Regions from separate parts of the Devosia lacusdianchii genome, predicted to be linked through region 1. Evidence: riboswitches for the same ligand, from Rfam matches in the RefSeq annotation. Region 1 holds a riboswitch; each other region holds the start of a gene.
The links. A riboswitch is a leader RNA that binds a small molecule or an ion and turns the genes downstream of it on or off. The one in region 1 is predicted to bind cobalamin.

Region 1 (7,348 bases):
GCCAACCCGAACCTGGTCACCGCTGCCCTCAAGGTCGGCGACCTGGAGCTCGACCGCACCACCCACCGCGTACGCCGCGCCAACCGCGACGTCCACCTCGGCCCCACCGAATACCGCCTGCTCGAATATCTGATGCGCCATCCGGGCCGGGTATACTCCCGCGAACAACTGCTCGATGGCGTCTGGGGTAACGACGTTTACGTCGATGAGCGCACCGTCGACGTCCATATCGGCCGCCTGCGCCGCGCCATCAACCGCGGCCGCGAATCCGACCCCATCCGCACCGTCCGTGGCGCCGGCTACGCCTTCGACGAGAGATTTGCCCAGGTGGCTTGAGCCCCTTGGGCTTGCTGCTCTCACGGTGCCGTGCGGACGCGCAACCGATCCCCCATGGACCTCATCCTGAGCCTGTCGAAGGACGAGGTCGCGGCCACGGCTTGCCGGGGGCCCAATGACGCGTCATCCACCAGCGCAGCCCCTCCCCCTATCGGGAGGCTGGGAGGGGGCGTTCAACAAAGACACCCCTCACAGCGGATAAAACTCGATCCGCGGCACGCCCTCCTCCAGCCGCACGGTGGCGCCCACGCCATAGACATCAGCGATCCGTTCCGCCGTCAGCACCTCGGCCGGCGATCCAATCGCCACCACCCTGCCCTCGGCCAGCATCACCAGCCGGTGGCAGTAGCGCGCCGCCAGGTTGAGGTCATGCAGCGCCGCCAGCGTCGTCGTCCCCAGCCGCCGCACCAGCGCCAGCAGCTCGAGCTGGTGGCGGATGTCGAGGTGGTTGGTCGGCTCGTCCAGCACCAGGAACGGCGCCTCCTGCGCTAGCGCCCTCGCCACCAGCACCCGCTGCTTCTCGCCGCCCGATAGCGTGCTGAAGCTGCGCCCGGCGCAGTGGGCCATGCCCACCGTATCGAGGCACCGCGCCACGATCGCCCGGTCCTCCGGGCCGTCATTGGACAGCACAGCCTTGTGCGGCATGCGGCCCATGGACACCAGTTCACGCACCGTGAAGTCGAACTCGCCGGTGCGTTCCTGCGCCACCACGGCCATGCGCCGCGCCGCCTCGCGTGCCGAGAGCCGCCACACGTCGTCGCCCAGATGCAGCACTGCCCCGCCCATCGGCTTGAGCACCCGGTAGATGGTGCGCAACAGGCTCGATTTGCCGCTGCCATTGGGACCCACCAGGCCCACGAACTCGCCGTGTTCCACGCCGAACATCACCGAATCGACGATCCGCCGGTCCGCCGCCTCCACCGAGACGCCCTTGACCCATACCTGGTTCATGCCGCCTCCCGCTTGCGGCGCTGCGTCGCCAGCATCCAGATAAAGAACGGCCCGCCCAGCAACGCCGTGATCACGCCCACCGGCAATTCCACCGGAGCAAAGGCCATGCGGGCGATCACGTCGACCCAGATCAGGAAGATCGCGCCCACCAGCACCGCCACCGGCACCACCCGGCGGTGATCGCTGCCGACGAGCATGCGCACCACATGCGGAATGACCAGGCCGACAAAGCCGATCGCCCCGCTCACCGCTACCATCACGCCCGTCAGCAGCGACAGCACCACGAACAGCACCAGGCGCAACTGGCCGACATCGACGCCCAGCGTCCGCGCCGTCTCGTCGCCAACCAGCAGCGCATTGAGCGCCCGCCCGTTGACCGCCAGGTAGATCGTGCCGATCAGCAGCGCCGCGCCAGGCAGTCCCAGGTCGCTCCAGGCGGCTCCACCCAGGCTGCCCAGCAGCCATTCCATGGCGTTGCGCGCCAGCTCGCGATTTTCCGAGGTCAGCACGATCAGGCTTGTCAGCCCCGACAGCGAATAGCCGCAGGCCATGCCGGCCAGCACCAGCCGCAATGGCGACATCTGCCCCCCGGCGATCGCCACCAGGAACACCAGCACGAACGATACCAGCGCGCCGGCAAACGCCCCCGCCGGCACGGCATAAAGTCCAAGTCCGGCCAATGCCCCGGTGCCCAGCACCAGCACAGCGCCCACCGAGGCCCCCGATGAAATGCCCAGCACATAAGGGTCGGCCAACGGATTGCGCACCACCGCCTGCATGGCCACGCCCACGGCCGCGAGCCCACCGCCGACGAGCGCTGCCAGCAGCACGCGCGGCAGTCGCAGCGTCCAGACGATGCCCTCCTCGGCCGCCGTCCAGTCGCCGGCCGCGCCGGTGATCTTGGCCAGGGTGATACGCCACACCAGGCTGGCGTCCAGCGGCACCGGGCCGATGGTCACCGCCAGCGTCAGCGATAGCGCCAGCGCCAACCCAAGGGCCGCAACGATGAGCGCCACCGGCAGCGCCCGCAAATGCTCCCGCCAGCCGGCGGGAGCATTGAGTGTGTCCGTGGTCACGGGAACAGTTCCGGATAGAATCCGGCCGCCAGCGTCCGCACTGCCTCGGGGTTGCGCACGCCCTCGAAGGCCGAAGGCAGCGGCAGCACCACGAAGCGGTCGTTCTGCACGGCCGGCACACTGGCCAGGGCCGGATTGGCCTTGAGCAGCGCAATCTTGTCGGCGGCGCTCACCTGGCCATAGTCGTTGATCACAATCACCTCGGGCGCCCGCGCCACGGCTTCTTCCCAGCTCACATTGGCCCAGGTTTCGTCCACGTCGGCGAACACGTTGACGCCGCCGGCCAGTTCGATCAGGTGCGTCTGCAATGCCTTGCCTGTCGTGTAGATGGCGTCGGTGCCGCTGTCATAGACCATGACCGTCACTGGCGCGACGCCGGCCGCCTTCACCGTGTCCTGCACCGCGCCGATGTCGGCCTTGATGCTCTCGATCAGCGCATTGGCCTTGGGCTGGATGTCGAAGATCTGCCCCAGCTTGGCAATGTCCTCATAGACCACGTCCATGGTCGCGCCCTTGATCAGCGTACCGGTCACCGCATAGGCGTTGATGCCAAGCTCGCCGAGCTTTTCCACCGGCGCCACCGCCGTGTCGCGATAGGCGCTGAGGCGGCCGAAGGTGAAGTCGGCATTGGTGCCCAGCACCACTTCCAGCGATGGCGACCCGGTGCCATCGGACAGGATCGGGATGGCATCGTACTCGGCCTTGAGGCTGTCGAGCACCGGGTGGTTCATATAGGCGGTGCCGACCATTTTGGGCGCCAGGCCCAGCGCCAGCGCCAGCTCGGTGGTATGCCCGTTGAGCGTCACCATCCGCTCCGGCGCCTGCTCGAATACCAGCGTGGTTTCGCCATTCTGGATGGTCAGCGGGTAGCTGGTCTGCTGCGCCAATACCGGCGCCGAAACGGCCAGCAACAGGCCGGCCGCAAACAGGGTCGTCAACTTCATGGGGTCTCTCCAGATGAAAGGGATGGGGTGTCCAGCGGCGCAACATGCTGGACGATCAGGTCGGGCAGCGCCTCGCCGGCGCCGATGACGGTGGTGACGAAGCGCTCCACCGCCGCGCGGTCGAGCAGGCGGTACCATTCGCCGCGCGGATAGGCGGCCAGCAGTGGCCCCTGGCTGCACGGGTAGAGGCAGCCGGTCGTCGCCACCAGGCACTCCTTGCTGAGGCCGGCAGCGGTCAGTGCTTCAGTGAGCGCAATCTTGAGATTGGGAGCGCCGCGGAAATGGCAGCGCGGCCCGGTGCAGACCAGCAGGTGGTGCTTGAAGGGCGGCGCCTTGTTCCAGCCCGGCTTGCCCAGGCTCGGCTTCTGGTCGGTGATCGCCACCGCACCGTCGGTCCGGTCCACAGCGGCCTGTGCCATGCGTCCAAGCATATCGGCGTCGATCAGATCGTCATCGCCCAGCAGCAACTCGACGCCGTCACCGCGCTCGGCCTTCCAATGCGCCAGCACACCTGGAATCCAGGCCGCCAGGCTCTGCGAAAACGGCAACCCCAGCAGTTGCACCAGTATGCGCCCATGACCCTCATCGGCCAGCTCATCCAGCACCATGCCCAGATGCGGGCCGGTGCCCTCCAGCCGCACCAGCCGCGCCGGCACAGGCGATGCCGCGAGCAGGCCTTCAGCCAGCGCCGCCTGTCGGCCGGCACTCAGATATTGCTGGGATATGCAGAAGACTATTGCGTCAGGTCGAGCCATCTCGCCTTCTCCATAAGGGAGAAGGCCAATTCATCGACCGTGCCACGAAATTCGTGCCAGGTTCCAATCGCGCCCCCTGCCGGGGCACCTCGCCCGGCTACTTGGTCTTGCGCTCTGGCAGGTCTCCTGGCTCGCGGCTCTGGCGCTATCCGCAGCCTTCCCGGTCCCGGTGGACCAGTGGCATGCGCACGGATGGCTCGCCGCTTACAGTTGCGAGGGCAGCCACGGTATTGGCCCCTGATGGGTAATCCGCACCGTGTTCCCTTTTAATCCGCGCGTCCTGGCGGAACCGAAAGCGCGTCACTGGTAGCCGATCGCTTTTCCCCTCGCAAGAGGGCCGTCGGCTAACCGCGCGGCGCGAAGAGGATGATGCCAGCCGCGATCAGCGCCAGCGCGCCGCCGGTAAGGTCCCAGCGATCGGGCACCCGCCCCTCCACTGCCTACGGCCAGGCCAGCGACGCCACGATGTAAACGCCGCCATAGGCCGCAAAGGTTCGCCCGGCATGCTCGGCCGGAGCCAGCGTCAGCAGCTAGGCGAAAGCCACCAGCGCCGGCACGCCCAGAAGGCAAAACACCCGGCAATCTCGGCCAGCGCCGCCCCGGCATAGATCAGCGCCGTACTCACGATTACAGGCACGGCGCTACACCAGCACGTCTTCGTCGGTCGCCAGTATCTCGGCTATGATTTTGAGTCCGCGCTCCAGCATTGGCCGCGTCGGCGGCGCCATGATGCAGAGGCGCACCCCGGCCACCGGCGCCTCCCCCACCTGCACCGCCGTCGGTGGCGTCAGGCGCACCCCGGCCTCGCTGGCGCGCCGCGAAAATTGTTCCGCCCGCAATGCTGTCATCGGCAGCCACACATGTGGCGCCCCGCCAGGCATCGGAACGCTGGCTATGCCCAGCGCGACCTTGGTCAGCGCCAGCCGTTCGGTTGCCTCGGCGCGGATCGCGGCGAGTGCCTCCGCCGCTAGCCCGGTTTCGATCATCGCTATGGCAAGTTCGGCCGCATAAGGCGGCTGACCCCAGCTTTCCGCTCGCAACCGCCGCCGCACGCTCGCAGCCAGCGATGCTGGCGGCGCGATCACCCCCATTCGCACTAACGGGGTCAGGCTCTTGGATAGGCCCGTGACATAGATCACACGGTCAGGCACCAGTTCGCGATAGGTCAGGTTCCCCTTGGCCGCGTAGAACCCATAGATGTCGTCCTCGACGATCATCGCCCCGCGGCGTTCGGCGATGCGGGCCAGAGCCCGGCGCCGCTCCGGCCCCGTCTCGAACCCCAGCGGGTTCTGGCAGACCGGCGTGGTGTAGACGATCCGGGCACCGGTTGCCGCCAAAGCGGCGTCCAGCGCTTCGGGAATGAAGCCCTCGCTGTCATGCGCCACCGGCGACATGGTCATGCCAAGGTTGGTTGCAGCCGCAATGGCACCGGGAAAACTCGCGCTCTCGGTCAGGATGATCGTCCCGGCGATATCACGCAACGCAGCGAAGGCGAGATGCAGCGCCTGCTGCGCACCGTTGCAGAGAAGAATTTCGTCGGCATCAACAGCGGTGCGCGTCTGGCTCAACCACCCAGCCATGATGCGCCGTTGCCGCGCCGTCCCGCTGTGATCCTCATAGCCACCGAGGACGAGGCGGAGCGCATGCGTGTTGGCCAATTCCGTCGCCTCGGCCAGTCTCTGCGCACTGATGACCGGCGGCGGTGCGTTGATCGCCAGGTCGATGATACCACCATCGTCCTCGCCCACAGCCGAACCGAGCACGAACGTCCCGCGTCCGATTTCTCCCCGAACCACGCCACGCGCGCTAAGCGCATCGATAGCGCGGGTCACGCTGCCGATGGATACGGAAAACTGCTGCGCCAGCTGCCGGTGCGTCGGCAGGCGCGCCCCAGTCCGATAGCGCCCCTCGGCAATGGCCATCTCGACTGCGCTGGCCAGCCGCTCGTGCAGCGGCTGGCCATTGTCAGGCAGGTTCAACATTGTATCGCTAACGGCAGAAATTGTATCACTCATGAGCGAAGCCTTACGCTGAATGACACTGATTGTCCAACGCTCCATTAGGCCCCAAACAAGCTCCGGCCGGCGCCATCAGGCCAAGTCACATCCAATTATGTCAATACTATTGACATAACAATGATTGCCTGTTTGTATCACTCGTATCATTGCATGGTGAGACAAATGACGCCATCGGAATTTCGCCTCTCGTCCCGCGCCCAATCGATGAAGGCTTCGGAAATCCGCGAGCTGCTGAAGCTGGTGGGCAAACCGTCGATGATCTCGTTCGCGGGCGGCATACCCGATCCCGGCCTGTTCAATGTCGGCCTGTTTCAGGATGCCTGGCGTCACGCCTTCGGTGGCCCATCCATCGCCCGCGAGGCGCTGCAATATTCGACCACCGAGGGCTATGCGCCGCTGCGCCAATGGCTGGCCGACCACATGCGCAAGCTCGGCGTGCCCGCGACCGCGGAAAACATCCTCATCACCTCAGGTTCGCAGCAGGGGTTGGACCTCGTGGGCAAGCTGCTGCTCGACAAGGCCAGCAAGGTCATCACCGCGCGCCCGACCTATCTCGGCGCCCTGCAGGCCTTCTCCGCCCTCGAGCCGCAATTCGTTCCCCTCGAAGCACCGCAGCCGACCGGCCCCGATGCAGCCCGGCTGATCTACCTGGTCCCCGATTTCGCCAACCCAACCGGCCAGACCATGAGCCGGTCGGCACGCCAGAACGCCCTCGATCAGGCCAAAGTGCTCAACGCCGTGATCGTCGAGGACGCCGCCTATTCGTCCTTGCGCTATGACGGCGAAGACCTGCCCGCCATCGCCGCACTCGATGCCGCCGAGGCCGGCTCGATCGATGCCACACGCACGCTCTACTGCGGCACCTTCTCCAAGACGCTGTCGCCCGGACTACGGATCGGCTGGATCTGCGGCCCGGCAACCCTCATCCGCAAACTGGCCATGCTGAAGCAGGGCGCCGACCTGCACACCGCGAGCTTCAACCAGATGGTGATGCACCAGGTCGCCGAAATGGGCTTCGATAGCCAGCTCGAACGCATTCGCTCCGTTTACCGGGTCAGGCGCGATGCCATGCTTGCGGCGCTTGATCACCATGCCCCGCCCGGCCTGCGCTGGAAGAAGCCGGAGGGTGGCATGTTCATCTGGCTCGAACTGCCCGACCACATCGATGCTTATGTGCTGCTGGAGCAGGCCATCCGCCAGGACATTGCCTTCGTCCCCGGCGGCGCATTCTTCCCCGACGGCGCCGGTCGCAACACCATGCGGCTGAG
Region 2 (7,348 bases), 380 kb from region 1:
GGCCTTGGCGTCATAGGTGCGGGTCACCTTGGCCTCGCCAATCGAAACGTCGACCTCAATGGCGCCAGCCGGCACGACGACGTCGATATCGCCATATTGCGTGGTCACGTACTCGTTCGCGTGGCGGATTTCGGTCGCCGCGTCGTCATCCACCGGAGCGCCTTCGCTTGGCATGGGATGCAGCTTGAGGATGGTGCCGTTGATGACGAAGTGCGGCGTCGCGACCTTGCCAGCCACGATGGTCACCGGCTGCGACGAGGTCGCGTAGCCCAGCGTGGCGCTCAATATGTAGTCGCCCGGCTCCAGTGCGCCCTCAAAGGTCGAGTAGTAGTTCGTGCCGACATATTCGCCCGCCGTGCCATCGGCAGCGACGGTGTGCCATTCCCAAACCAGATCGGCATCCTCGTCGACAATGTCCGGACCGCCTTCGGACAACGAAGCCGTGGGCTTAAGGTTGTAGTCGGCAACAGGCTCGGGCGCCGGGGCCGGCTCGGGTTCTGGTTCAGGTTCGACCTGCGCGACCTCGGCAACCGTCGAGCTCAGCGCATCGACCAGGGCTGCTCCGTCATTGGCCGGCAGATACTTGCCGCCGGTGTTTTCGGCGAGGCAGGCAACCTGTTGGCCCTCTTCGTCGGAAAGGCCAAAGCCCAGCACGTGGGTGGTGAAATCCACACCTTGAGATTCAAGCTCGGAGGCCAGGGCGCACGGATCGACCTCGCAGGTTTCGAGCCCATCGGTAATCAGGATGACCGTCGCTTTTTCCTCGGTGAAGCGCAGATCTTCCGCGGCTAGCCGCACTGCGTCCGAAATTGGCGTCATGCCCTTGGGATTGATCGCGTCGGCGGCGGCGACAATCGCCGAGCCGGTGCCCGTTGCCGGCTCAACCAGCATTTCGATATCGGCGCAATTGCCCTTTTCGCGGTGCCCATAGGTCATGAAACCCAGCTCAAGATCATCCGGCAGAGTAGCCAGCACCGAGGCCAGGGTTTCGCGCGCAATGGTGATGCGCGCCTTGCCATCGATCTGAGCCCACATCGAGCCAGACCCATCAAGCACGATAATGGCGCGTTCGGCGGCAACCGCCGGCAGCGCCATGCCCAGGGCTGCGACCGCCCCAAGCACAAGATTACGGATGATCCGCATAGAATTGCCCTCCAACAACACCAGCCCCGTTATCGAGGACTGCGTATAAGCGCGCAATTCAAATCATGCCTCAGATGACGCCTGGATGAACACTGCATTCAGCGCGAGTTATGACTTACGGGCGATTTTGTGGTCGGATTCCAAAATGCCACTATCAGGTCGTAGCAAGAGCCCATCATTCGCTGACTTGAGGATATTCCCGCCGATGGCGCCGATCGTGGAACTGTTGGGAGCGCGCTATGGCGACCTCCCCAAAATGCGGCAACTCGCCGGGCTTTCGCTCCAATTGGAGGTGATCGGGGACCAGAGCTATGTGTCGCTGCCCGAGGCCGGAATTTCGTTGGTATTGCCTGATGGCGTCATGGTGTCAGCGGTGCAGGTCCACGGGAGTACGTCAGGTTTCAGCCAGTTCGCTGGGGAGTTGCCCCATGGCATAGACTTCTCAATGGGACGCGAACACGCTCGCGCGCTTCTTGGCGACCCGGACAGCGAGGGTGAAGCACGGAACCTTCCTCTGCTCGGGTTGAAACCAGCATGGGACAGCTTCCTGATGGACGGCTATCGGCTGCACCTCGAGTACACGATCGACACAACTAGCATCCAGCTCGTTTCAATCATGCCAAGGTAGGCCGCTATTCGGCCCCGGTCTGGCGCCAGCGCATTAGTCCGATGAAGAACAATCCGCCGATAATGCCGGTCAGTATTCCGATGGGCATATCCTGCGGTGGAATCAGGATACGCGTAACAATGGCGGCTAGAACGAGGAAGATGGCGCCAACCAGCGCCGATAGCGGGAGCACCCGTCGGTAGTCGCCGCCGACGGCGCGTTGCGGCGACGCTTCAAAGGTAACACCGCGGTTACAGCTCTGGACCGGGACGCGATAGCCGGCGGCCAGGGCCGTGCTGGTAGCGGTCGCGGCCAAGGCAATGGCGGAGACACGATGCGGCGTCAGCCCAAGTTCGACGATCTCGGCGACACTGAGCCCGAAATCCGACGCCTGCTCCTGCAGAACCGTGGCAACGCGCCGCGCCACCGATTTGCCGACAGCGTCCAGATGTCGTCGCCGTCCAGAAGCACGAGACCGCTGCTGGGCCGGTGATAGCGATAGAGGCAGCGCAGCAGGCTCGATTTGCCTGCTCCATTCGGGCCGACCAACGCCAGCATCTCCCCTGGCTCGACGCTGAGCGACAGCGGCCCGATAATGGGCTACCCCGGGATCGCACCCCAGGTCAGGCCCTTGATGTCGAGGCGCGCCGGCCGATCACCGGTGAAGCCATCAGCCGTAGACTTGCCGTGTGCCATCGCTGGCTCCGCCGTATGGCGAGAGGTCACGGGCGATCCGAGCAGCGATTATGCGACAGCAACTGGTCATCATCGTCTCCCGCGGCACACCTCGGCCGGGTTAAAAGGAATGATGACGGCAAGTCTCCTGGCTTGCGGGTCGCTGCGGCTCCGGCCCTTCCCAGCCTTTCGGCCAGTGGTTCATCCCGGTGTCGCTATCCGCTCACAGTTGCGGGGGCAGCCACGGTATTGCGCCCTGATGGGTACGTCGCACCGTGTTCCCTTTTAATCCCGCCGCCCGAGTTGGGTGGCAAGAACCATCGGCGTGCGTGATGCGCGATTTTCGTCGGCAAGGCAAGGCGCCTCATTTCAACCCAAATGGCGCTGGAGCCTTCATTGGCTCGGAGGGAATCATGAGGCGTTGGCTGGGACGGACGCTGCTGGCATTGCTGGTGCTGGCGGCAGGGATTTACGTGTTCAACGCGAGCTGGCGGGTATCTCCGCCAAGCGATCCCCAGATCACGCTGATCGCGCATCGCGGCGTCCACCAGACCTTCGACCGCAGCGGGCTCGAAAACGACACCTGCACGGCCGAGCGCATCGGTCCGCCGGAGCACGGCTTCATCGAGAACACGATTCCCTCCATGCAAGCTGCCTTTGCCGCAGGCGCTGATATCGTCGAGCTCGACGTGCACTCGACCACCGATGGCCAGCTCGCCGTGCTGCATGACTGGACCATCGATTGCCGCACCGAAGGAACAGGCGAAACCCGCAGCCACGAGATGGCCTATCTCAAGTCGCTCGACGTCGGCTACGGCTACACCGCCGATGGTGGCGCCAGCTACCCGTTGCGCGGCACCGGCGTGGGGCAGATTCCCGAACTGAAGGAAGTGCTGTCGGCGATGCCTGACGGACGCTTCCTGATCAACTTCAAGAGCCGCGAGGCGCGCGAGGGCGACATGCTGGCCAGGGTGCTCAGCGACAATCCGGAGTGGCGTCAGGCAGTGTGGGGCGCCTATGGCGGCGACGAACCGACCTATCGCGCCGCAAACCAGATCGATGGGCTCGCTGTCTGGTCACGGCGCGGGCTGGTCGACTGCCTCGTGCAATATGGCGGGCTTGGCTGGACGGGTTACATGCCGCAGGCCTGTCGCAACACCAAGGTGATGGTGCCGCTCAACGTGGCGCCCTGGCTGTGGGGTTGGCCCAACCTGTTCCTCGAACGCATGCGCAACGCCGGCAGCGAGGTGATCCTGCTCGGGCCATACGAGTCAGGCGATCCCGGCGCCGCCGGCATCGATACGGTGGAACAGCTGGCGCAACTGCCCACTAGTTTCGATGGCTACCTGTGGACCAACAAGATTGAGATCATCGCCCCGGTGCTGACCGCGCAATAGCGGCCAAAGCCTGCCGGCGTCTGAGATCGGCCTCTATCCCGCAATTTTCGCCCGGCGATGCACGAAATAGGCACCGGCTTGGCCGCTATAGCCGAAATAGACAGCACCGAGCACTGCCGCGATGTGAGCGATGCGGCTGCCGGTGATGATCCAGGTCACCGGATCAGCCTTGGTCGCAAAGGCCAGAACATTGCCACCGCCGATAAGCCAGCTCGCCGGTTCCATGATCAGCGAAAAAGTTCCGAGCCCACCGTAAAGCAGGGTCAGGGCATGGCGGGCAATGTTCGAGCCACGCATCATCAACGTAGCGAGCACGGCGAGCAGCGCAAAGGCCGACAGACGGATAGTCAATTCCGCGCCGCTATTGAGGACCGCATCCAACGGGCCGCGAGGATCGACGGCGAGGCGCGTGCCGACTTCGAGAATGGCGGTCGCAATGGCGAGCATCCACAGCGCGAAGGCCAGGCGGACAGTGTGAGGCACAACAAGATGAGGCATGACAATCTCCCGCGGCAATAGGCTTGAACCCAACATTGCGAAGCCGCACGCGCCGGTCTGCTATGGCCTGGCCGGATGCCGCTGCCGAGAGGGTGTTTCGCGAACCGCCGCATTGCGCGACGAAGCTGCGATTTAGGGGAGTGAAGCTTTTAACGGACCGGCGCTAGCCGCGCAAAAGCGCCGCAGCCCCAACTATCCCATCGACGGAAGCGGCGCGGCGCTCTAGGGTCGCCGCATTGCCTGAAACACTCGATTTTCTGGATGTATCATGCCGGTCGGCGTGCTTTATGCTGTTATCGCCTACTCGGTCTATTCCTGCGGCGACGCCATCATCAAGGGCTTCGGACAGAGCCTGTCCGTCTTCGAGATCGGCTTCTTCATCGCCGTCTGCTCACTGATCCCCGCCGCCTTCGTCAAACCCAAGGGTGAGCGCTGGCGCGACAGCTTCAAGCTCAAGCATCCCCGCCTGGTTCATCTGCGCTCCTTCAGCGGGGTCGCGTCATCGACACTGGTCACCTACGCCTTCACCACCATCGCCTTTGCCGAGACCTATTCGCTGGTCTTCATGATGCCCCTGTTCATCACCGTCATGTCGGTGCTCATCCTCAAGGAGCGGGTGGACGCCATTCGCTGGAGCATGTTGGCGCTAGGCTTTGTGGGCGTCATGCTGGTTGTGCGCCCGGGCTTCCGCGAATTGGAGCCCGGCCATCTGGCGGCGCTGGGCTGCGCCCTCTTTGGCGCAATCTCGACCACGGTTCTGCGGGTCGTAGCGCCAACCGAAAAGCGAGTGAGCCTTATCGCCCTGCCCGCCATCTACCTCATCGTGGTCAATTTCGTACTGATGCTGCCGACATTCGTCGTGCCGACTTGGCAACAATTCGGCTTGCTGGCCGCCAGCGGCAGCCTTGTCGGCATGGGGCATATCCTGCTGATCGCCGCGACCCGCAACGCGGCGGCGAGCCAGGTCGCGCCGATCCAGTACGTGCAGATCGTCTGGGCCATCGGGCTGGGCGCCTTCTTCTTTTTCGAGTACCCGGACCTCCTCGCCTATATCGGCCTGGCTGTGGTCGTGGTGTCCGGACTGGTCAATGTGCTGGTGGACGGAGGCCGCGCCCGGATCGCGGGCCGCTTCGCCGAATACCGGGCCCACCGCCCCGGCCCTCCGAGCAATATTACCGAAGTGCAAGGCCCTGAAATTTAGCTGCCCGAGAGGCAGCGGAAGCGTCGACGGCAAGCGGAGACGTTTGTATGGTAGGCCAATTCCCGAGTCTTCCTCATACTTTCTGGATTTCCGATGCCGCTCGGCGTCCTGCTCGCCTTTCTGGCCTATGCCAGCTTTTCCGTCGCCGACGCGCTGATCAAGGCCACCGGCCCGACCATGTCGGTGTTCGAGATCGCGTTCTTCACCACGAGTTTCTCGATCATTCCCGCCATGCTGACCAAGCGTGGCGAACGCTGGCGCGATCTCTACAAACTCCAGCATCCCTGGCTGGTCCATCTGCGCTGCGCCACGGCCATCTCCGGCACCGCCTGCGTGATGTATGCCTTCACGCACATCCCGTTTGCCGACGTCTATGCCATCGGCTTCCTGACGCCGATAATGGTAACCGTGCTCAGCGTGCTGGTGCTGAAAGAGCACGTCGCACTGCACCGCTGGTTGCTGCTGATCATTAGTTTCCTCGGCGTCGTGCTGGTGATCCGGCCCGGCGTGCGCGACCTGCAATTGGGTCATCTGGCCATTTTCTGCAGCGTTTTCTTCGGCGGGATCACCACCATCATCCTGCGCCACGTGGCACCCAAGGAGCGGCGGGTCAGCCTGGTTGGCCTGCAGGTGCTCTATTCGGGCCTGTTCAACGGCTTGCTGATGATTCCGTTTTTCGTGCTGCCGTCGCTCGAGCAACTCGCCATTTTCCTCGGCATCGGCCTCATTGGCGGCACCGGCGGCCTGCTGCTGATCGCTGCGGCCAAGCGCTCGCCCGCCAATCTGGTGGCGCCAGTACAGTATAGTCAGCTTATCTGGGCCATCGTGTTTGGCGCGGCGTTCTTTGGGGAATATCCGGACTACGTCGCCATCATCGGCCTCATCATCGTGCTGGCGGCGGGGCTTGCCAATGTGCTGACGCAGAAGATGAAGATCGTCTGGAAACCTCGGCTGTTCTTCTTCCGCACCGGGCTCTAGAGCCAGAAACGAAAATCCCCGCTTTCGCGGGGATTTTCTTGTGGTTTGTGCGATGACGCTTAGAGCGCGGACCGAACGGCGGCGATCGCCTCGGCCGACTTCGACCCATCGGGTCCGCCGCCTTGCGCCATGTCAGGCCGCCCGCCGCCACCCTGCCCGCCAAGCGCCGCGGTAGCCAGCTTGATCAGGTCGCCGGCCGCATAGCGCGCCGTGAGGTCGTCGGTGACGCCCACGGCCACGGTGCCCTTGCCGTCGTCGCCCTTAAGCACGACGGTCACGACGCCCGAGCCGATGCGCTTCTTCTCGGTATCGACCAGGCCCTTCACATCCTTGGCGGCGATACCTTCGACGGTGCGGCCGACATAGGTCACGCCGTTGACAGCCTCATCAGCGGCCGCCGTCGCGCCCGAGCCGCTACCGCCACCGAGAGCCAGCTTCTTGCGTGCATCGGTCAGCTCGCGCTCGATCTTCTTGAGGTTTTCCTGCAACGCCCCTATGCGATCGAGCACCTCGTGGCTCCCGGAACGCAGCAGGCCAGCGGCCGAGTTGACGATGGCCACATTGGTATTACCGCGATGGCGCGCAGCCTTGCCGGTCAGTGCCTCGATACGGCGCACACCCGCACCGACAGCACTTTCGGCGACGATGGAAACCAGACCGATATCGCCCGTACGGCGCACATGGGTGCCGCCGCAAAGCTCGACCGACCAACCAAGACCATTGCCCGTGGGTTCGCCCATGGCGACCACCCGGACTTCCTCGCCGTACTTTTCGCCAAACAGGGCGCGTGCGCCGGATTCCTTGGCCTCCTCGACGCCCATCAGGCGCGTTTCGACCGGCGTGTTCTGC
Region 3 (7,348 bases), 2.1 Mb from region 1:
CAGCTCTGCCCGGATATTCTGCTCCACCTTGGCGAGGGTCGCCGCATCCACAAGGTCCGCCTTGTTGATCACGACGAGATCGGCCGAGGAAAGCTGGTCCTCGAACAGTTCGCCGAGGGGCGTCTCGTGATCGAGCATTTCGTCCTGGCGGCGCAGGGCGTCGACCGCGGCTTCGTCGGAGGCGAAGCGGCCTTCCGCGAGCGCCGAAGCGTCGGCGACGGTGACGACGCCATCAATGGTCACCTGCGCCTTGATCTCGGGCCAGTTGAAGGCGCGGATGAGGGGCTGCGGCAAAGCGAGGCCCGAGGTTTCGATGACGATGTGATCGAATTTTTCGGGGCGGGCGAGCAGAGCCTGCATGGTGGGGATGAACTCGTCGGCCACGGTGCAGCAAATGCAGCCGTTGGAGAGTTCGACCATGTCCTCTTCCCGGCAGGTCTCGTCGCCGCAGCCGGCGAGGATATCCTTATCGACGCCCAGGTCGCCGAACTCGTTGATGATCAGCGCAATGCGCTTGCCCTTGGGGGCATGAGCCAGCAGGTGGCGCACGAGAGTGGTCTTGCCGGCGCCGAGAAAGCCGGTGATGACGGTGGTCGGGATCTTGGTCATGCGGTGGCTCCTGCAGGGGTGGTGGCACGGCTGGTGGCGAAGAGGTCGTTGAGCTTGCCGAAGACCACGCCAAGGATCAGCCAGAACACCAGCGAGGTGCCCAGGGTAACGGCGGCGAATTCGGTGGCGAGGTGGGCCGGCACGGCGCTCGATTCGTCGGGCGCGGCGGGTGCGCCGATGATGTGCGGCACAGCGACGAGCGCGATGGCGACAGCGATGGCCCAGCTGGCGCGGGTCTTGGCGAGAAGGATGAAGGCGGCGCCGGTGGCAAGGGCCGTACCGATCCACCAGGCCTGGCGCCCGACGAGGTCGGCGGCCGGCATGCCAGGCAGTTCGGGCGGCAGCCCATAGGCGGGGGCCAGCGCGAAAGTCACGAAGCCGGCGACGCCCCAGAAGAAGCCATTGCCGAAGGTGATGGGGATATTGGCGAACATGGAGACGGCGCCGATGACCAATGCGAAGCCAGCGGCGGCGAGCACGGTAGCGAGCGAGGTATAGGCCGTGCGCTCGAAACCATCCTGCGGCGCCCATTCCTCGGGTTCGGCGGCGGCGGTGGCAACGGCGTCATGCTCATGCTCTGGCATGCCGGCGGCGTGCTCGTGATCGGCAGCGACGGCCGCCTCACCGTGGCTATGACTGCCTTCACCCTCGAAGGTCTCAGCGTGAAGAATAAGCGGCGTGACGCGGAAATGCTGGAGGCCTGCGGTGACCAGGCCAGCACAAAGCGCTGCGAGAAGCGCAGCGGCAAACAAATTGCGGATCATGATTTTTCTCTCGCGCTCTGCCTAGTGGCAGGGGAAACCCATAGCGTGGCGGGTATCGTGCGCGCCGTTATGCAGGCGGAAATCGCCAGCAAAACCGGTGCCAACCAGGAGGGTCAGACCGAGAACGAGCGCCAGCGAACCGGCGATGAGGCGTTGAGAGATCGAGAGCGACTGGATGCCAGTCGAGGTTTTTGTCGTCGTATTCATGGCGGCACCCTCCGTGCGCGGAATAGATGAGCTTGACGCTCGGTTCGGGTGCCGGCAGGTCTCCTGGCTCGCGGTGGAGATAGCGCCCTCGCCTTCCCGGCTTGCGCCAGTGGCGTGATGAGGGCACGCACCGCTTACAGTTGCGGGGGCAGCCACGGTTTAGGCCCCTGATGGGTAATCCGCACCGTGTTCCCTTTTGATCCCCTTGCCACTACGGACGCGGGGAACCAACACGGGTCCAGAGTTACGCCTGCGAGGGGGTGGCGGTCAATCGCGGAAATCGGGGTGGGGATAGCCGATGGAAAGCGTATCCACCCGCACATCCATCAGGTCGAGCAAAGGGTCGGTCGACTTCACCTCAACGTCCCCATTGACCGGCATGGTGTCGACACCTTCGAGATTGGCGTGCGGGAAGAGGCCGACGGACAGGTGGCAGCCGCCGGGTAGGTTCGACAAAGCGCCGGTCCGGAAGCTGGCAAAGCCGCCATAGTCCCAACCGAAGCCGTTAAACGTAAATGCCTCGCCATTGATCGCTTCGAGTTCAGCCAGCGTCGTGCCGATATGAACGCCGCCATGGGCAAGGGCTTTGCTGGGTAGCTCGATATTGCCGGGATCGCGCAGATTGTCCTCGTCCCACCAGACGAACTGCAGGGCCTTGCGGGGATCGCCTGGAAAGACCGTAGTCGCCAGCATCTCGGTGCCCTCGGGGCCGGGCACGATGCCGGTTTCGACATTGTCGGCACCATAGATCTCGATGAGCCGGGCTTCGGAGCTATCGATGGCAAAGGCGCCTTCGCAGGCGATCTCCTCGGCGAAAGCCGGAGCCGTCAGGGCGAGTGCTACGAAAAAGGTCGCGCGGGCAAGCATGATTTCTCCTCCGATGACCAAGTTTGCGCTACCGCACGGTCATCCGCAATCAGCGACTCGCGATATGAACCAGAGCTGAAGGAGAGCAGCCATGAAACCCATCAAGTTCAGCCGTGAGGAAACCAAGGCGATCGTCGATGAGATCCGGGACTATTTCCGCAACGAACTCGACCAGGATATCGGCGCCATTCCGGCGGAAATGCTGATGATGTTCTTCGTCGACAAGATGGGGGCTTATTTCTACAACCGCGGCCTCTACGACGCGCAGGCGCTGATCCGCGAGCGGATGGATAGCCTGACCGACGACATTTTCGGGCTGGAACAACCGACCAAGCATCTGCGCTAGGAGGCGTCCTTGGGCTTCAACTTTGCCACACTGGCTCCGATTGGACTGCTGCTCGCGTCCAACGTCTTCATGACCTTTGCCTGGTATGGCCATCTCAAGTGGCCGACATCGGCGCTGTGGGCGGCGGTGCTGATCAGCTGGGGCATCGCCTTCTTCGAATATTGGCTGGCGGTCCCGGCGAACCGGATCGGCGAGGCGGTGTACTCGCCGTCCGAGCTCAAGACGATTCAGGAAGTCATTTCGTTGAGCGTGTTCGCGGTTTTCACCGTGTTCTATTTCGGCGAGAAGCTGACGGTGAACCACGGGGTGGGGTTTGCCCTCATCGCTCTCGGCGCGTTCTTCATCTTCAAGGGGCCGCTGAAGTAGGCCCCCAGGCCGGGAACGGGTCAGGCAGGCGGGCCCAGTTGTCCGGGTGGAAGCTGTTGGCGGGCACAAGGCAGGCGTCAAGGTCACGGCGAATGGCATGCTCGTCCATCGGATCGAGGCCGATAAAGACGATCTCCTGACGGCGATCACCCCAAACGGGATCGAGGTAGGGCGTCATCGAGCGGCGCCAATCGGCGTCGTCGGGCCAGCGCTGCTTGGGGACGGCCGCCCACCAGAGTCCGCGGCGCTGGGTGCGCACCAGCGCGCCGGCCTGGCTGATTTCGCCAACGTAATGCGGCCGGGTCGCCAGCCAGAAGAAACCCTTGGCGCGGACGACACCTGCCCATGAGCTCTTGATGAACTTGTCGAGCAAGGCCGGATTGAACGGACGGCGGGCGCGGTAGACAAAGGAGCGGATGCCGTATTCGAGGGTTTCGGGCACGTGATCGGAAAAGCCGTTCAGTTCCTTGAACCAGAGCGGATTGGCCTCGGCCGCTTCGAGGTTGAAAAGGCCGGTATCGAGCACGGCATCGAGCGGCACTTCAGCGAAGTCGGTTTCGATGATGCGGGCGACCGGGTTGAGCGCCTTGATGATCTGGCGGGCCGTCTCGCGATCTTGCGGCGTGGCGGTCGAGACCTTGTTGAGCACGATGACGTCAGCGAACTCGATCTGCTCGACCAAGAGGTCAACCAAAGCGCGCTCATCGTTTTCACCCATGGTCTCGCCGCGATCGCGCAGAAAATCTGACGAGGCGTAGTCTTTGAGCAGGTTGGCGCAATCGACCACGGTCACCATGGTATCGAGCCGGGTGATATCGGAGAGCGACACGCCGCGCTCATCGCGGAAATCGAAGGTGGTCGCGACCGGCAGCGGCTCGGAAATGCCGGTGGATTCGATCAGCAGGTAATCGAAGCGGCCGTCGCGGGCGAGCCGGGTCACCTCCTGCAGCAGGTCGTCGCGCAGGGTGCAGCAGATGCAGCCATTGGACATTTCCACCAGGGTTTCTTCGGTACGGCTGAGGTTGGCGCCGCCCTCGCGGACCAAAGCGGCGTCGATATTGACCTCGCTCATGTCATTGACGATGACGGCGACGCGGCGGCCCTCGCGGTTGTTCAGGATGTGATTGAGGAGCGTGGTCTTGCCGGCGCCGAGGAAGCCGGAAAGCACCGTGACCGGTAGCTTTGTCATGAAAGTCGCCTTGGGGCTGAAAGGTGAGCGGTGTCCGGCAAGGCCGGACGCCTCGATGCGTGCAATCAGTGCGCGATCATCTCGCCGACAATGTCTTCGGCGCTGAGTTCCGAGGGGTAGTAAGTCGGCCAGTTGGTCAGCTCTTCAAGGAGGGCAGCGCGATCATCGCCCCAGTAGAGGTGATAGTGGTCTGCATCCTGCGGCGCGATGGCGTGGTCACTGAACTGGATGAACTGCGGTGCCGCGTCAGCGCCCTCGGTCTTGGCGAAGATGAAGCGCACCCCACGATTGCCCTTTTCGTAGGTGAGGACTTCGTAGCCGTCATATGCATAACTGGCTGCCGCAGGCTCGCCCTCGCCATAGAAGGTGACGGTATCACCGGCAATGGTGATGCGATTGACGTCCGTCTGGTAGCCCACAGTGTAATAGGACGTGTATTCCTCGGCCGTCTTGGTGCCGGCTTCAGCCTTGTGTTCCATCACCGGGGCCAGCGTTCCATCGAGCAGCAGCGGGTAAATCGACTGCCAGTCGCCAGCCCAGTCCGCAAGGGCGCGGTCGGCAATCTGGCTGTCCTCGAAGTAGCCCTTATAGACCTGATCGTCATGAGCGTGCGCATGCGCGTCGCCTTCACCATGAACGACGCCCGAGCCACCAACCGCGACGATATTGTAGGGCGCACCCTCGAGCGCGATGCTGCGGGTTTCGGTGAAGGTGGCGATATCGATCAGGTGGATTTCGCCGGCATTGGGATCGGTCACGGCGACAACGTCGTTGGCGACGGCGATGCGGGGACGCGGCAGGCTCCATTCGCCATCCATCGAATAGGGCTCGGTGACGGTGACGGACTGCGCGATCGTGCCGGCGACGACGTCGATCTGGTTCAGCTTGCCGTCTTCGGTGAAGACGTAGGCGAATTTGGGCCGGATGGGATCGACCACGAAATGCACCCGGCGGGTCGGCAGGTCGATAAGGCGGAAGGGTTCGTCGGCGACAGGATCAATGGTGACGACCTTGTCTGGCCCGTAATTGCCAAGGAAGTATTGCAGGGCAACGCCACCAATGAGCGTGGTGGACTTGCCTTCAGGCAGGCCGGTGTAGGGCAGTAGTTCGACCTGCGGCTCGCCCGAGCCGGTGACGACAAGCAGGCCCTCAGCGCAGGCGATCAGCAGGGTATTGCCCGACGCGGCTTCACCGTGCAGGTCGGCGCAGGCGTACAGGTCGCCCACGGGCGTGCCGGATTTATCGAGGACCTGAACGCCGATGGGGAGTCCGGTCGGGTCGGCGGCGTTGGGAACAGAGACGATGGTGTAGTCGCCCCAGGGAACGGCCACGCCGTGATGGGGGGCGCCGCTATCGAACTCGGCGGTGGCAATGTCGCCGCCATCAAGCCAGTCGGCTTCGGTGACGACGCGGGTCTTGCCCTCGCCATCGAAGAACAGGGCGATCTTGCCGTTATGCTCGACAAAGTGGACCGGCTTGGTGCCGGCGACCGTGGTGTCGATGGCTGCGGGGGCGGTGATTTCGATATCGCCGTGATCGCCATGGTCGTCGATGGCGATGCCACTGTTGATGGCCGACACCTGGTTGCCTGCACCCTGTACGGCGTAGACCGCCTTGCCGGAATGAGTGACGTAGAGCGAGGCCGGACTAGCGAGTGGGAAGGTGCCGAGGGTGTCGCCGGTCGCCAGCTCGATGACGGACAGTTTCGGGGCGGCATGGTCGGACACGAAGAGGCGCCAGGCGGAGGTGGTGTCTTCGGCGAGGGCCGGGGCGCTCAGCGCGGTGGCGGCGAGCAAAGGAAGCAGGAGGCGAGCGTGCATAATGTCTCCGATATGTTAGCACGTTACGAGTGAGGTGATTTGGCTTGATGATGCGCGCCCCAGGACGCGAGGAGACCTTCCGATCATTCCGCGCGTCACCCTCGGGCTTGACCGAGGGGTCTGCATTTGTTGGGCGTGTTGAAGTATAGGGCCCTCGGGTCAAGCCCGAGGGTGACGCGCGGCGGTGCCGGCGGGGACGGCGGACGAACGCGGTCCGCCAGGGACGGCCTAGTTCAGGCAGTCCACCAGGCTGGCGGCGAGGCCACGCAGCAGGTCGGAATAGAGCGTGGGGCCCTCGGTCAGGGCGCCGCCTTCGGGGTCCAGCACGCCGGACTTGGCGCGGGTGCCTTCGGTGATGGCGCTGATGATGGTGGGCTCGAAATTGGGTTCGGCGAAGACGCAAGTGGCGCCGAGGCCGGCGACCCTGGCCTTGAGCTCATCGATGCGCGCGGCGCCGGGCAGGACGTCGGGCGTGACGGTGACCGAACCGGCCAAGGTGAGACCAAAGCGAGCTTCGAAATATTGGTAGGCATCGTGGAAGACGATGAAGGGCTTATCGGCGACTGGTGCCAGGGTGGCGGTAAGTTCGGTCTCGAGCGCATCGAGGGCGAGGATTTCGGTCGCGGCATTGGCCTCGTAGGCGGCAGCGTTTTCGGGATCGGCCTTGGCCAGGGCCGTAGCGATCTGGGTCACCATCAGCTTGGCGTTCTCGGGATCGAGCCAGAAATGCATATCGCCCTCTTCGCCATGGGCATGATCATGCTCGCCTTCATGCGCGTGATCTTCGCCTTCATGAGAGTGTGGTTCGAAGGCGCCGCCTTCGCGAACGGGCAGCAGGGTGATGCCGGGGGAATCGGCCAGCTCGACCACTGTCGCGTTGCCGGCCAGGGTTTCGAGCGCGTCGGCCAGGAACAGTTCCATTCCGTGGCCGGTCCAGAAAACCAGGTCGGCGGATTCGAGCGCGCCAGCATCGGACGGCCGCAGGGCATAGGTGTGGGGGGAGGCGGAACCCTTGACGATCAGCGTCGGCTCACCAACCCCCGCCATGACGGCGGAAACGAGCGAATGCACCGGCTTGATCGAGGCCACGACATTGGGCGCGGCCCAGGCGGTGGTGGTGAGGAGCGCACCGGCGAGCAGGGCAACAGGGGCGAGCAGTTTCATCGGCGGCCTCGTGATA
Region 4 (7,348 bases), 950 kb from region 1:
AGATGTCGCCGGGCGTCTAACGCAGGGCCCTGGCCGTGGCGACGAGGTTGGCGAGCGACGCTTCAACTTCGGGCCAGCCGCGGGTTTTGAGGCCACAGTCGGGGTTGACCCAGAGCTGATCGGCGGGAATGCCATGGGCGGCCTTGCGCATCAGGGCCTCCATGTCCGCTTGGCCGGGCACGCGCGGGGAGTGGATGTCCCAGACGCCGGGGCCGATCTCGTTGGGGTAGCGGAAGTCGCGGAAGGCTTCGAGCAGTTCCATGTCCGAGCGCGAGGTCTCGATCGAGATCACGTCGGCATCCATTTCGGCAATTGATGGCATGATGTCGTTGAACTCGGCATAGCACATGTGGGTGTGGATCTGGGTGTCGTCGGCGACGCCCGAGGCCGAGGCGCGGAAGCAGTCGACGGCCCAGCGCAGATAGACGTCCCAATCGCGCTGGCGCAGAGGCAGGCCCTCGCGCAGGGCCGGTTCGTCGATCTGGATGATGCCGATGCCGGCGGCTTCGAGATCGATGACTTCGTCCCTTATGGCCAGCGCGATCTGGCGGCAGGTTTGCGAGCGTGGCTGGTCGACGCGCACAAAGCTCCATTGCAGGATGGTCACCGGGCCGGTGAGTATGCCCTTCACCGGGCGGTCGGTAAGCGCGGCGGCATAGGCAGACCACCGCACCGTCATCGGGGCGGGACGCGAGACATCGCCATAGATCACCGGCGGCTTGACGCAGCGGCTGCCATAGGACTGGACCCAGCCGTTCTTGGTGAAGGCGAAGCCATCGAGCTGTTCGCCGAAATATTCCACCATGTCGTTGCGCTCGAACTCGCCGTGTACGAGCACGTCGAGGCCGAGGCGTTCCTGGATGCGCACGGCGCGTTCGGTTTCGGCTTCGAGGAAGGCGTCGTAGGCGGCGACGTCAATCCGGCCCTTTTTGAAGGCTGAACGCTGCTCGCGCACTTCGCTGGTCTGCGGAAACGAGCCGATCGTGGTGGTGGGGAATGCCGGCAGCTTGAAGCGATCACGCTGCGCGACGCGCCGCTCTGCGAAGACACTCTTTCGGCTTAGATCGGTCGGCTGGGCGGCGCGATGTGCGACCTCGGGCCGGTGGATGCGCGCCGACTGGCGATGCGAGGCGGCGGCTGCTGCACTGGCGTCGAAGGCGGCCTTGGCCGCGCCGCGGCCACGCTGCATTGCGGTCGAGAGCGCTGCGACTTCGGCGAGCTTCTGGCGCGCGAAGGCGAGCCAGGAGCGTAGTTCGTCGTCGAGGTCGGTTTCGCCATCGAGATCGACCGGGGAGTGGAGCAGTGAACAGGAGGGGGCGATTTCCAGCCGGTCCGGACCGACACTATCCCACGCCTGGTTCACCAGCGCGAAGCGGGCATCGAGGTCGGCCCGCCAGATGTTGCGGCCGTCGATGACGCCAACCGACAGCACTTTGCTGGTGGGTAGCGCCTTGAGCACCGTGGCCAGTTGCTCGGGTGCCCGCACCAGATCGATGTGGAGGCCGGCGACGGGAAGGCTGGCGGCGAGATCGGTGTTATCGAGCAAGGCGCCGAAATAGGTGGCGAGCATGATGCGTGGTGCGACCGGCTGCAGCACTTCATAGGCACGGCGCAGGGCAGCGCGCTGGACGTCGCAGAGATCGAGCGCCAGGATGGGTTCGTCGATCTGCACCCATTCTGCGCCCTCGGCCTTGAGGGCGGCCAGCAGCTCGGCATAGACCGGCAGCACGGCGTCGAGCAGCGAGAGCGGATCGAGCCCATCGTCCTTGGCCTTGCCGAGGCTCAGCCAGGTCACCGGCCCGACCAGGACCGGACGGGTTTCGATGCCCAGTGCCTTGGCCTCGCGGTAGTGATCCAGCGCCTTGCTGGTCGACAGGGCGAAGTGCTGGCCGGCGTAAAATTCGGGGACGATGTAGTGGTAATTGGTGTCGAACCACTTGGTCATCTCCATGGCCGGGGCGGCCGCACTGCCGCGCGCCATGGCGAAATAGAGCTGGTCCGGATCGCTGATGCCGGCAAAGCGCGGCGGAATAGCGCCCAGCGCTGCGATCGTGTCGAGCATGTGGTCGTAGAGCGAAAAGTCGTTCGACGGAATGATGTCGATGCCGGCAGCCTGCTGGAGTTGCCAGTGGCGGGCGCGAAGCTCACGGGCGGCGGCATGCAGGGCAGCGGCGTCGCTGTCGCCCTTCCAGTAGGCTTCGAGGGATTTCTTCAGTTCGCGATGGGCGCCGATGCGCGGGAAGCCGAGATTGGCCGATTTGGTCATGATGGTACCGATGCATGAATGCGCGCCCGCCGGCTGCGCTTGAGGCGGCCACGGTCCGGGCGTCGACAATGGGGATGAGCTAGGGCAGCGTCAGGAGCGACGCATTCGGGTCCCGGGCAAGGGTACGGTGGGCAGCGAGAAGTTCGTCATGGCATGTCCTCGACCAGTCCACCCGACCGGCGTCATGTGAGTGCTCAATCCCAAGGTAGGTCTCCTGGCTTGCGGTTATCGCGGATGCTCGCCTTCCCAGCTTTCGCCAGTGGCTCGATGAGCATCCGTCACCGCCTACAGTTGCGGGGGCAGCTCCGGACTTGGGTTTGAGGCCCGCACCGGATTCCCTGTTATCCCCTTGCGGGGACCATGGGCAGCATCAGCATGCATCGGGCGGGATCGTCCGTCAATCAAGACATAAAGATTTCTTTATATCTCTGCCGCTTGCGAAATGGCGCGGTGGCAATGTAGGGGCAGAGACGAAGGGGCGGTTGGACAATGCGGATCGCGATCACGGGTACTCATGGAACCGGCAAGACGACGCTGGTCGACGACTGGGTCGCGGCCCGTCCGCATTACGAAAGCGTGCCCGAGCCTTATTGGCTGCTGGCTCAGCAAGGCGTGCCGTTTGCCGACGGACCGACTTTGGCTGACCTCGAAGAGCAGCTCGGGCAAAGCTGCTCCCTGATCATGGCCTCTGCCGGGCAGGATGACGTCATTTTCGACCGGTGCCCGCTCGACTTCATCGCCTATCTCGACGTGGTCAGCGCCCAAGAGGGATTTGAGTGGACCCCGAGCGGCAAGCTGCTGGGCCGAATCGAGAAGGCGCTGTCGACGCTCGACGTGCTCGTCTTCCTCCCGGTGTCGCGGCCGGATGAAATCGCGGTCGCAATCGAGTTCCCGAAATTGCGGGCGCGGGTGGATGCGAGGCTCAAGACCATGCTGCGCGATGACGATCTGGGTTTGCTGGAAGATGGCCCGCGCCTCCTCGAAGTAACGGGCACACGGGAGCAGCGCCTGCTGAGTCTCGGAGCCGCGACGGGCGAGGCGTAATCCCCGCTGTCCACAGCCGCATTCACGCTGGTCAAAAATCCTTCACAAGGGATTGACGGGAATCTCGAACGAGCACACTACATATGGTGTGTCGTGGTCGCCCGGTTCGCAAGGACGGGTGATAATAGGGAAGCCGGTGCGAACCAAGTTCTGGTCCGGCGCTGCCCCCGCAACTGTGAGAGACCGCCTCGGCGGCCAAGCCAGATACCTGCCACGACAGGTTAGAACGTCCACGGGCGGGGTGTCCCGGTTGGTCGCAAGCACGAGCTTGGCCGATCGGTCATGCCGTTGCGCGCGCCCCGATCCCGCCGTCCACCTACGGGGTCTTTGGGGGTCCAATGTCGCAAGTCGAAGCTCATCTTCAGTCCGATACCATCTTGCCGTCGGCGTTGGTTGCCGCCGATCGCGCGCCGACTGCCGAGCCTGGCTATTCCATCATCAAGCGCAATGGCGGCACGGTGCCGTTCGATCGCTCCAAGATCGCCGTGGCGCTGACCAAGGCGTTCCTGGCGGTGGAAGGCAACAAGGCGGCCGCCTCGCGGCGGGTGCATGAAATCGTCGAGGAGCTGACCGCGGACGTGTTCGCGGCGCTGAGCCGGCGGGCGAAGGATGGCCGTGTCTTTCACATCGAGGATGTGCAGGACCAGGTCGAGCTGGCGCTGATGCGCGGCGAACACCAGAAGGTCGCCCGGGCCTATGTGCTCTATCGCGAGGAGCATGCGAAGGCCCGCGCTGCCGCCAAGCCGGTCGAGGTCGCTTCGCCTGTCCTGACCATGACCCTGGCCGATGGTACGCGTGCGCCGCTGGACGAGGCGCGCCTCGCCACGGTTGTCGCCGAAGCCTGTGCCGGTCTCGAGGGCACGGCGCCCGACGCCATTCTCGAAGAGACGCGGCGCAACCTTTATGACGGTATCTCGCTCGACGAGCTGGCGCTGGCGCCGATTTTGGCGACCCGCACTTTGGTCGAAACCGAGCCCAATTATGCCTTCGTCTCGGCCCGGCTGCTGCTCGACAAGCTGCGTCGCGAGGCCCTGAGCTTTGTCGCCGGCCGGCCGGAACAAGCGACGCAGGCGGACATGGCGACGCGTTATGCCGAGTATTTTCCGGACTATCTTGCCGTTGGCATCGCGCACGAGCTGATCGATCCGGAGCTGAGCCGCTTCGACGTCAAGCGCATCGCCGCCGCCATCAAGCCGGAGCGCGATACCCAGTTCCAGTATCTGGGCCTGCAGACGCTCTATGACCGCTATTTCCTGCATGTCGAGCGCAATGTGTTCGAGCTGCCGCAGGCCTTCTTCATGCGCGTCGCCATGGGGCTGGCCGTGCGCGAAATCGATCGCGAAGCCCGGGCGATCCAGTTCTACGACCTGCTTTCGAGCTTCGACTTCATGGCCTCGACGCCAACGCTGTTCAATTCGGGCACGCTGCGGCCGCAGCTCAGCTCTTGCTTCCTGACCACGGTCGCTGACGATCTCGACGGCATCTTCAAGGCGGTGAAGGACAATGCGCTGCTGGCCAAGTATTCGGGTGGTCTCGGCAATGACTGGACGCCGGTGCGCGGTCTTGGCGCCCATATCAAGGGTACCAATGGCGAGAGCCAGGGCGTGGTGCCCTTCCTCAAGGTCGCCAACGACACCGCCATCGCCGTCAACCAGGGCGGCAAGCGCAAGGGTGCGGTCTGCGCCTATCTCGAAACCTGGCATGTCGACATCGAGGAATTCCTCGACCTGCGCAAGAATACTGGCGATGACCGCCGCCGCACGCATGATATGAATACGGCCAATTGGGTGCCAGACCTGTTCATGGAGCGCGTCGAAGCGGGCGCCGACTGGACGCTGTTCTCGCCGGACGAGGTGCCGGATCTGCACGATCTTTACGGCCCGGCTTTCAAGACGGCGTATGAGGCTTATGAGGCCAAGGCGGCCGCAGGCGGACTTAGGGTGCATCGCAAGGTCAAGGCGCTCGATCTGTGGCGCAAGATGCTGACCATGATCTTCGAGACCGGGCACCCCTGGATCACCTTCAAGGACCCCTGCAATATCCGCTCGCCCCAGGGCCATGTCGGCGTGGTGCATTCGTCCAATCTTTGCACCGAGATCACGCTCAACACCTCCAAGGACGAAGTGGCGGTGTGCAATCTCGGCTCGATCAACCTGCTCGCCCATGTCGGGGAGAACGGGCTCGATCTGGTCCGGCTCAAGCGCACGGTCGATGTGGCCATGCGCATGCTCGACAATGTGGTGGACATCAATTTCTACACTATTCCCGAGGCGCGGAAGTCCAACTTGCGGCATCGTCCGGTCGGCCTGGGGCTGATGGGGTTCGCCGATGCGCTGCAGGCGCAGGGTATCGCCTATGCGTCGGATCGTGCGGTGGAATTTGCCGACACGTCGATGGAGGCCATCAGCTATTTCGCCATCGGGGCCTCGACCGATCTGGCCGAAGAGCGCGGTGCCTATGCGTCCTTCCAGGGGTCGCTATGGAGCCAGGGTGTGCTGCCGATCGACAGCCAGGACCTGCTGGCCAAGACGCGCAGCGAGATCAATATCGACCGCACGCAGCGGCTCGATTGGGAGACCTTGCGGAGCCGCGTCAAAACCGTCGGCATGCGCAATTCCAACACCATGGCGATCGCGCCGACGGCGACGATTTCCAACATTTGCGGCGTCAGCCAGTCGATCGAGCCGGGCTACCAGAACCTCTATGTGAAATCGAACATGAGCGGCGATTTCACCGTGGTGAATGCCCAGCTCGTCCGCGACCTCAAGGCGCGCGGGCTCTGGGATGCGGTGATGATCTCGGACCTCAAGTATTTCGACGGTTCGGTGGGCCAGATCGATCGGGTGCCTGATGATCTCAAGGCGATCTATGCCACGGCGTTCGAAATGGATGCGGCCTGGCTGATCGCGGCGGCGTCGCGCCGGCAGAAATGGATCGACCAGGCGCAGTCGCTGAACCTCTACCTAGCCAATCCATCGGGTAAGGCGCTGGACGGGCTCTATCGTTCGGCCTGGAAGGCAGGGCTCAAGACCACCTATTACCTGCGCTCGCGCTCGGCGACCCACGTTGAGAAATCGACGCTCAAGGGCACGGACGGCAAGCTTAACGCGGTGGCGGTGAGTGCGCCCGTGGTCGAGGCGGGGCCGGTGCGAACGGCGCTGGTCATGCCTGTCATCGATGGGCCTGCGTGCCTGATCGACGACCCCGATTGCGAGGCCTGCCAGTAGTTCAGCACCCCCTCATCCGGCCTTCGGCCACCTTCTCCCACGAGGGGAGAAGGGAAAGAGCCCGAAGTTCTCGGTTGGATCCTTCTCCCCTCGTGGGAGAAGGTGCCCCGAAGGGGCGGATGAGGGGGTCTTTCAAACCCATCAAGGAAATCCTGAAATGTCCCTAGACTGGACCTCCGACACCCCCAAGCCTGCCCCTATCGCCTCCGAAACCCGCATCGACCTCACGGGCGGCCGCGTCTCGGTTGACGACAAGGCAATGATCAATTGCCGTGCCGACGTGAACCAGCTCCTGCCGCTCAAATACAAATGGGCGTGGGAGAAGTACCTCAACGGCTGCAACAACCATTGGATGCCCACCGAAGTCTCGATGCAGGCCGATATCGCCCTGTGGAAGTCCAAGGACGGCTTGACCGATGATGAGCGTCACACGCTCAAGCGCAATCTGGGGTTCTTTGCCGCGTCGGAGAGCCTTGTGGCCAACAATATCGTGCTGGCCATCTATCGCCACCTGACCAACCCGGAATGCCGGCAATACCTGCTGCGCCAGGCTTTCGAAGAGGCGGTGCATACGCACACGTTCCAGTACATCGTGGAAAGCCTCGGCCTTGATGAGGGTGAGCTCTTCAACATGTATCGCGAAGTGCCGTCGATTACCGACAAGGCGGCCTGGGCACTGAACTTCACTCAGCATCTGGACGATCCCGATTTCACTACCGGGACGCCGGAAACCGACCGCGCCTTCGTGCGCGACCTCATCGCCTTCTATGTGATTTTCGAGGGCATGTGGTTCTATACCGGCTTCGCGCAG

Region 2: another riboswitch for cobalamin. It lies ahead of MF606_RS12690 (ATP-binding cassette domain-containing protein); the one in region 1 lies ahead of MF606_RS14535 ((2Fe-2S) ferredoxin domain-containing protein).
Region 3: another riboswitch for cobalamin. It lies ahead of MF606_RS04085 (CbtB domain-containing protein); the one in region 1 lies ahead of MF606_RS14535 ((2Fe-2S) ferredoxin domain-containing protein).
Region 4: another riboswitch for cobalamin. It lies ahead of metE (5-methyltetrahydropteroyltriglutamate--homocysteine S-methyltransferase); the one in region 1 lies ahead of MF606_RS14535 ((2Fe-2S) ferredoxin domain-containing protein).

Annotation. Positions count from the first base shown of each region.
Region 1 is NZ_CP092483.1:2,945,155-2,952,502, forward strand. It holds gene phoB (phosphate regulon transcriptional regulator PhoB) at 1-336, shown strand, start outside; gene MF606_RS14520 (ABC transporter ATP-binding protein) at 526-1,287, opposite strand; gene MF606_RS14525 (FecCD family ABC transporter permease) at 1,284-2,363, opposite strand; gene MF606_RS14530 (ABC transporter substrate-binding protein) at 2,360-3,307, opposite strand; gene MF606_RS14535 ((2Fe-2S) ferredoxin domain-containing protein) at 3,304-4,062, opposite strand; cobalamin riboswitch at 4,163-4,371, opposite strand; partial or broken gene MF606_RS14540 (YnfA family protein) at 4,407-4,690, opposite strand; gene MF606_RS14545 (aminotransferase-like domain-containing protein) at 4,704-6,077, opposite strand; gene MF606_RS14550 (aminotransferase-like domain-containing protein) at 6,243-7,348, shown strand, end outside.
Region 2 is NZ_CP092483.1:2,566,669-2,574,016, forward strand. It holds gene MF606_RS12675 (vWA domain-containing protein) at 1-1,143, opposite strand, end outside; gene MF606_RS12680 (hypothetical protein) at 1,349-1,771, shown strand; gene MF606_RS12685 (iron chelate uptake ABC transporter family permease subunit) at 1,776-2,177, opposite strand; gene MF606_RS12690 (ATP-binding cassette domain-containing protein) at 2,093-2,308, opposite strand; cobalamin riboswitch at 2,547-2,762, opposite strand; gene MF606_RS12695 (glycerophosphodiester phosphodiesterase family protein) at 2,839-3,822, shown strand; gene MF606_RS12700 (hypothetical protein) at 3,856-4,320, opposite strand; gene MF606_RS12705 (DMT family transporter) at 4,589-5,521, shown strand; gene MF606_RS12710 (DMT family transporter) at 5,615-6,499, shown strand; gene alaS (alanine--tRNA ligase) at 6,559-7,348, opposite strand, start outside.
Region 3 is NZ_CP092483.1:827,953-835,300, reverse strand. It holds gene cobW (cobalamin biosynthesis protein CobW) at 1-609, opposite strand, end outside; gene MF606_RS04090 (CbtA family protein) at 606-1,373, opposite strand; gene MF606_RS04085 (CbtB domain-containing protein) at 1,395-1,580, opposite strand; cobalamin riboswitch at 1,617-1,827, opposite strand; gene MF606_RS04080 (hypothetical protein) at 1,848-2,447, opposite strand; gene MF606_RS04075 (DUF2164 domain-containing protein) at 2,539-2,793, shown strand; gene MF606_RS04070 (DMT family protein) at 2,803-3,159, shown strand; gene zigA (zinc metallochaperone GTPase ZigA) at 3,140-4,348, opposite strand; gene aztD (zinc metallochaperone AztD) at 4,414-6,168, opposite strand; gene MF606_RS04055 (zinc ABC transporter substrate-binding protein) at 6,397-7,332, opposite strand.
Region 4 is NZ_CP092483.1:3,891,403-3,898,750, reverse strand. It holds gene MF606_RS19165 (LysR substrate-binding domain-containing protein) at 1-20, shown strand, start outside; gene metE (5-methyltetrahydropteroyltriglutamate--homocysteine S-methyltransferase) at 17-2,266, opposite strand; cobalamin riboswitch at 2,454-2,644, opposite strand; gene MF606_RS19155 (AAA family ATPase) at 2,756-3,310, shown strand; cobalamin riboswitch at 3,388-3,540, shown strand; gene MF606_RS19150 (ribonucleoside-diphosphate reductase subunit alpha) at 3,649-6,537, shown strand; gene MF606_RS19145 (ribonucleotide-diphosphate reductase subunit beta) at 6,695-7,348, shown strand, end outside.